One region of the Rhizorhabdus phycosphaerae genome, then DNA from elsewhere that is predicted to be linked to it. Evidence: riboswitches for the same ligand, from Rfam matches in the RefSeq annotation. Region 1 holds a riboswitch; each other region holds the start of a gene.

Region 1 (2,196 bases):
TTGCGCTTCCTCACCATCGGCGGTCGGCCGACGATCCTGGCCGTCGATGCGGAGAATCGCGGCAGGGCGCTGGATGGCGTAACCGCGGCCCCGGTTCGTCACAGCCTGGAAGCGCTGACGAAACTGGCCAGACGATCTGTCAGAGAGGGCCAGCTGGTGGAAACGGCCTTGCTCACGCAATATGACCTCTACTGGTATGCGACGGGCGATCTGCGCCACGACGACCGGCCGCTGCCGGTGCTGCGGCTGGCCTTCGATGACCCTCAGGCAAGCTGGCTGTACATCGATCCCTCGACGGGCGTGCTGCTCGGCCACTCCATCCAGGGACGCCGCACCTATCGCTGGCTGTTCAGTGCCCTGCACAGCTTCGATCTGCCGATATTGCTCGAATATCGGCCGTTGCGAGATGGGCTGATGATCCTGCTGTCGATTGCGGGGCTGATCGTGTCGATCAGCGGCATTGTCGTAGGTTGGCGTCATCTGCGCAAGAAGCGGTCGTCCGAGCGGGGAAAGGTATGACGGAGGCCGTGCGGATCCGATCGCGGCGGGTTACCGATGGCGCGGTGCAATGAAGGATTGGCCTGCGCTTCGATTCCGATTATGCGCCATGTCGGGCCGATCGATTTTGTTCGGCTCATAGATCGCGCTGGTGCCCGAAAGGGCTTAAAATGGGAATGCGGTGCGGGAGCCAATCCCAAATCCGCAGCTGTCCCTGCAACTGTGAGCGGTGAGCGAGGTGCCATCGTCGGCCGACCTTCGGGTAGGCGGACAGTCACTGGGAAGGCCTTAGGGCCCCCGGGAAGGCCGTGCACCAAGCTGTGACCCGCGAGCCAGGAGACCTGCCAACGCACCGGTCGCTCTTGCCTTGATCCAGGGGATGGTCACGGCACGGTTTCTCTCCGTCTGAGCGACGAACGATGCGGCGGGTGCCGCACGGTTGCGTGACAACGGGTGCCTTTGGCGCCCGCCCGTCGTCGCGCGCCGGCCGTTCGGCAATCGAACGGTAAGCCCCGCCACCGCTGCTCAGGTGCCGGGAGAGTCCCGATGAAGGCCATTGCTGTCGATCCGTCCGCTGCCCGGCGGAGTGCTTGCGCATGAGCAGGATACCGACGACCGTCATCACCGGCTTCCTGGGGGCGGGAAAGACGACGCTGATCCGGCATCTCCTGGAGAATGCCAAAGGTCGCCGGCTCGCGCTGATCGTCAACGAATTTGGTGATGTCGGAGTCGACGGCGAACTGCTCCGCGGCTGCAACGAAGAGGCCTGTCCCGAGGACGACATCGTCGAGCTGGCCAATGGCTGCATCTGCTGCACCGTCGCCGACGATTTCCTGCCGACGATGCTGAAGCTGCTCGATCGCCCCAACCCGCCCGAGCATATCATCATCGAAACCTCCGGCCTGGCCCTGCCCAAGCCGCTGGTAAAGGCGTTCCAGTGGCCCGACATCCGCACCCGCGCGACCGTCGACGGCGTGCTCGCCGTGATCGACGCCGACGCGGTGTCGGCGGGACGCTTCGCGAGTGACGAGGCGGCCTTGGCGCTCGCCCGTGCCGCCGATCCGACACTCGACCATGACAGCCCGCTCGAAGAGCTGTTCGAGGACCAGCTCGCCTGTGCCGACCTGGTCATTCTCAACAAGGCCGACCTGGTCGACACTGGCAAGCTCGGCCAGATCGAAAACGATATTTCGGCAGATACGCGCAGCGGCGTGAAGGTCATCCGGGCCAGTCATGGCGCGGTCGATATCGGGGTTCTGCTGGGCCTGGTCGCTGGCGCCGAGGATGATCTCGACACCCGCCCGTCGCATCATGACGCCGACCCCGATCATGATCATGACGATTTCGACAGCTTCGTACTGAAGGGCGGCGATATCGATCGGATCGAGCCGCTCCTGGCCGCCATGTCCGAGATCATCGAGACGCATGACATATTGCGGATCAAGGGCCTTGTCTCGGTCGCCGGCAAGCCGGCCCGGATGGTCATCCAGGCGGTCGGCCCGCGCATCCAGCATCATTATGATCGAAGCTGGAAAGCCGAGGAGGTCCGTCAGTCACAGCTCGTCGTGATCGGTCAGAAAGGTATCGATCAGCCAGCGATAGAGGCAGCGTTGCTGGCATTGCTGAACGGCGCCAGCGCCTGATGCATCTTCTGGCCGCCACACCCGGGACGGTTTCGAACGGCGACGAGGCGATCGA
Region 2 (2,196 bases), 1.7 Mb from region 1:
GAGAATGACGACGTCACCACAAGGCTGATGACGCCCGACGCGGCGATCGAGGCCGGCGCGATGGCGCTGTTCGGCGAGAAATATGGCGACGAAGTCCGCGTCCTGTCGATGGGCACGCTCGGAGCCGATGCGCCGGGCAAGAATTATTCGGTGGAACTGTGCGGCGGCACCCATGTCTCCGCGCTGGGCGACATCGCCCTGTTCAAGATCGTAGGCGAGAGCGCCGTGTCTAGCGGCGTCCGCCGTATCGAGGCGCTGACCGCCGAAAGCGCGCGGCAATGGTTCACGCAGCGCGACGAAAAGCTCAAGGAGGCAGCGGCCGCCCTCAAGACGTCGCCCGACGAGCTACCCGCCCGCATCGCGGCGCTGGTCGAGGAGCGGCGCCGGCTCGAACGCGAACTGGCGGATGCCAAGAAGGCGCTGGCCCTCGGCGGTGGCGGCAAGGCAGAGGCCGCCGGTCCCGAAAGCATCGGTGGCGTGGCCTTCCTGGCGCAGCATGTCGAAGGCCTCGACCCGAAGGGCCTGCGCGGCCTCGTCGACGAGGCGAAGGCCAGCCTGGGTTCGGGCGTGTCGATGATCGTTGCGGTCAACGAGGGCCGCGCGAGCGTCGCGGCCGGTGTGACCTCCGATCTGGTCGACCGTGTCAGCGCAGTCGATCTCGTCAAGACCGCCGTCGCGGCGCTGGGCGGGCAGGGCGGCGGGGGGCGGCCGGACATGGCACAGGGCGGCGGGCCGGACGGTGCCCGAGCTGCCGATGCGATTGCGGCGGTCCGGACGCAGCTGGCGCAGCTCTCCGCCTGAGCTTCTGCCTGTAAGCGTCGACGCGCCGGCTTGGCAGGCGCGCCGCCTTCTCTTATGACATCCGAGAGACCGGAGGATTTCTCCGGCCTCGCCAGATCGCGCCGGTGCCCGAAAGGGCTTAAAATGGGAACGCGGTGAGGGTGCTGACGCTCCCGAATCCGAGGCTGTCCCTGCAACTGTAAGCGGCGAGCGCGATGTGCAGCGTGCCTTCCCTACCGGGGCGGCACAGGCCACTGGATCCCGATGGGTGTCTGGGAAGGCCGCACATCATGCCCTGACCCGTGAGCCAGGAGACCTGCCAGCGCTCGGTCGCTCTTGCCTGGTCCAGGGGATGGCCACGGCACGGTTTTTTCTCCGTTTGAGCGACGAAGCAGTGCGGCCGGGGCCGCGCGGCCGGTTCTTCCGTCGGCGCTGGCGCCTGTCCGGGGAAGACGGCCGGTCGTCGCACGGGCGGATTCCACCGTCTGCGGCCGCGCGCCCCGCCTGTCGTCGACGGCGCCGGGGAAAGATGATGCCCGAACGAGCCTTCACCGCGATATCCGCTTCGACGTCCAGAAACCCCAGTCCCCTAAGGGAGCAGGCCGCATGAAGGCCCGTACCGACGAAGAGCATAAGGAGAAGATGGTCCGGCTCCAGGCCGCCCAGGAGCGCAAGATCGCTGGCAAAACCGTCGAGAAAGGACTGATCGTCGTCCACACGGGCACCGGCAAGGGCAAGACCTCCGCCGCCCTTGGCATGGTCATCCGGGCGATCGGCCACGGCATGAAAGTCGGCGTGATCCAGTTCGTGAAGGGCGCGATGGGCAGCGGTGAGAAGGTCGTGTTCGATCAGTTTCCCGAACTGGTCGAATTCAAGCCGATGGGCGAGGGCTTCACCTGGGATACGCAGGATCGCTCCCGCGACATCGAAGTGGCGCGCGCTGGCTGGGATGAGGTGAAGCGCATGATCGCCGATCCGACCTACAAGCTCGTGCTCGCCGACGAGCTGAACATCGTGCTGCGCTATGGGTATCTGCCCGTCGAGGAAGTGATCGAGGTGCTGCGGACGAAGCCGCCAATGACGCATGTCATCGTGACGGGCCGGAACGCGCCGCAGCCGCTGATCGACATGGCGGACCTTGTCACCGACATGACCCTGGTCAAACACCCCTTTCGCGATCAGAACGTCCGCGCCCAGCCCGGCATCGAATATTGACCATGTCCGAGCCGTGGCCGCCGGAGCTTCCCGACGCGTTGGAGTTGTTGCTGCGCTGGCGGCGCGACGTCCGGCATTTTCGTGACACGCCTTTGCCCGAACCGGTGGTCGCCGATCTTCTCCGCCTTGCCCAGCTGGCGCCCTCGGTCGGCAATGCCCAGCCCTGGCGCTATGTGCGCGTCCGGTCTGCAGGCGTGCGGG
Region 3 (2,196 bases), 1.7 Mb from region 1:
CGTCGGCAGGTTGACGATACCGCCCGCCGAGAACAACGTCTTGCTGCCGAAGCGCGCATGGTCGTCATGGCGCATGCCGGCGTTCAGCGTCAGGCCGGTGACCGGCTGCAGGCTGAGTTGTCCATATATGCCAGTGATCTCGCTCTTCCCGCGCACCGGCGCCGGCACTGGGGTCGACAGCGCTGCGGGCGGCGAGACGCTACGAAAGCGGGAGCGCTCGTTCTCAACCCCGACGAGGAGGATGTCCTGCTCGGTTATCGCGAAGCTGCCCTGATATTCGAACCGCTGGTTGCGCCCGGCGGCGTCGAAGGTCTTAGTCCGCTGATTGCGCGGGTCGTAATTGTCGCGGTCGGTATCAGTATAGCCATAAGCGAAGCGGTTGCGCAGGCGCTTGTCGAACATGTCGACGTTCAGCCCGGCATAGCCGACGAACTCCCGGTTCGTACCATAGGCCGGGTTGTCGGCACCGACGGCGTCGAACTCGTTCCGCCCGCGCGAATAATAGCCGCGCACATCGGCGCTGATGGTCTCGCTGATCTCCAGTTCGGCGCGTCCGGACAGGTTGCGATTGCGATAGCCGTCGCGTTCGCGGCCGCCGAAGGACGAGGCGAATGCCGAGATGCCGTCGGTCGTGAAGGCCTGCGCGCCGACCCGCCAGGTCAACCGACCCTGCTTGCCGCCGAGCGCCGCCCGGGCGCTCGCGGTCTCGCGCGATCCCGCCTCAAGGTCGAAGCTGCCTTCCAGCGGAGCCTTGGGAAGCGGGGTCACGATGTTGACGACACCACCAATTGCCTGGCTGCCCCACAGGATCGACTGCGGACCGCGCAGCACCTCGATCCGGGCGGCATCGCCGATGAGGAGATTGGAGAAGTTGAACCCACCCCCCGTGGACGAGGGATCGTTGAGCTTCACGCCATCGATCACGACGACGGTCTGGTCGCTTTCTGCGCCCCGAATGCGGAGCGACGTGGAGCTTCCGTATCCCCCGTTGCGGTGGATGCTCACGCCGGGCGTGCGCAGCAGCAACTCGCTGACGCCGATGTCCTGGTTGCGGTCGATCGCGGCCTTGTCGAGCAGCGTGATCGATTCCGGCACGCGGTCCAGGCTCAGCGGAAGCCGGGTCGCGGTAACCAGAATGGCTTCCGCATCGGTAGCGGGGTCCGGCGGCGGAGCCTCCTGGCCATCGTCAGCCAGAGCAGCCGAAGTCGCGGATGAGAGAAGCAGGCAGAATAAAGACAGTTGTTTCAGCACAAATGGGCACCCCATGACGAAGGGGCCGCGCCTGCTAGGGGTGTTCCGGCCATCAAGGCACGACACATCCCCGCGCGAGGCACGGTCCAGACATGTCGTCTCTCGGGTTTACCCCCGTCCGCCCGGCACACCCTGTCCGCGCGAAGGACGACCGCGACGGGCAGGTCTCCTGGCTTGCGGGTCAACGCCGTGTTCGCGCCGCCTTCTCAGGATCGATCGATCCCAATGGCATGTGGCACGATGGCTCGCCGCTCACAGTTGCAGGGGCAGCCGGGGTCTCGAACCCCGTTCCCTTTTCATCCCCGTCTCCGGGGAACCTGTCGCAAGCGGGTCGTTACCGCAGTGCAGCGGCGGGCGTCAATCGTCTATCCGCGGCCCAGGGCGATCACCGACTGCACCCCGTCTGCGTGGTCGAGATAGGCCTTGATTCCATAGACTTCCGACAGGTTTCTCGAGGTCATCACAGCATCGGGCGGCCCGTCGGCGACGACCCTTCCGCGATTCATCAACAACAACCGGCCGCAATGGCGGGCGGCCATCGTCAGGTCGTGGAGCACGACGACGACCAGCGCACCTTCCCGTGCCTCGCGTTCCAGAAGGGTCATCATGTCGATCTGATGCCCGGGGTCGAGCGCTGCGAGGGGTTCGTCGGCCAGCAATCCGCCCGCCCCTACCGCCAGCGCGCGCGCCATCATCACCCGGGCACGTTCGCCGCCGGAAAGTTCGGTCACCGTGCGCTGTGCGAGATGCACGACCTCGGTCCGCTGCATCGCCTCGTTCACCGCTTCGCGATCGAGTTCGCTCATCCGCGACAGCGGGCCGATATAGGGCAGCCTGCCAAGCGCGATCAGACGCTCGACGGTCAGCGGCCAGTGGAGATTCTGGCCCTGCGGGAGATAGGCGAGCTTGCGCGCCCGATCGCCCGGGGGAATATCTTCGATCCGG

What was found. A riboswitch is a leader RNA that binds a small molecule or an ion and turns the genes downstream of it on or off. The one in region 1 is predicted to bind cobalamin.
Region 2: another riboswitch for cobalamin. It lies ahead of cobO (cob(I)yrinic acid a,c-diamide adenosyltransferase); the one in region 1 lies ahead of cobW (cobalamin biosynthesis protein CobW).
Region 3: another riboswitch for cobalamin. It lies ahead of G6P88_RS02335 (TonB-dependent receptor plug domain-containing protein); the one in region 1 lies ahead of cobW (cobalamin biosynthesis protein CobW).

The regions. Positions count from the first base shown of each region.
Region 1 is NZ_CP049107.1:2,196,585-2,198,780, forward strand. Features, by position in the region: gene G6P88_RS10050 (PepSY domain-containing protein) at 1-519, shown strand, start outside; cobalamin riboswitch at 631-861, shown strand; gene cobW (cobalamin biosynthesis protein CobW) at 1,095-2,141, shown strand; gene cobN (cobaltochelatase subunit CobN) at 2,141-2,196, shown strand, end outside.
Region 2 is NZ_CP049107.1:495,945-498,140, reverse strand. Features, by position in the region: gene alaS (alanine--tRNA ligase) at 1-801, shown strand, start outside; cobalamin riboswitch at 887-1,118, shown strand; gene cobO (cob(I)yrinic acid a,c-diamide adenosyltransferase) at 1,387-1,995, shown strand; gene bluB (5,6-dimethylbenzimidazole synthase) at 1,998-2,196, shown strand, end outside.
Region 3 is NZ_CP049107.1:492,842-495,037, forward strand. Features, by position in the region: gene G6P88_RS02335 (TonB-dependent receptor plug domain-containing protein) at 1-1,266, opposite strand, end outside; cobalamin riboswitch at 1,394-1,587, opposite strand; gene G6P88_RS02340 (ABC transporter ATP-binding protein) at 1,617-2,196, opposite strand, start outside.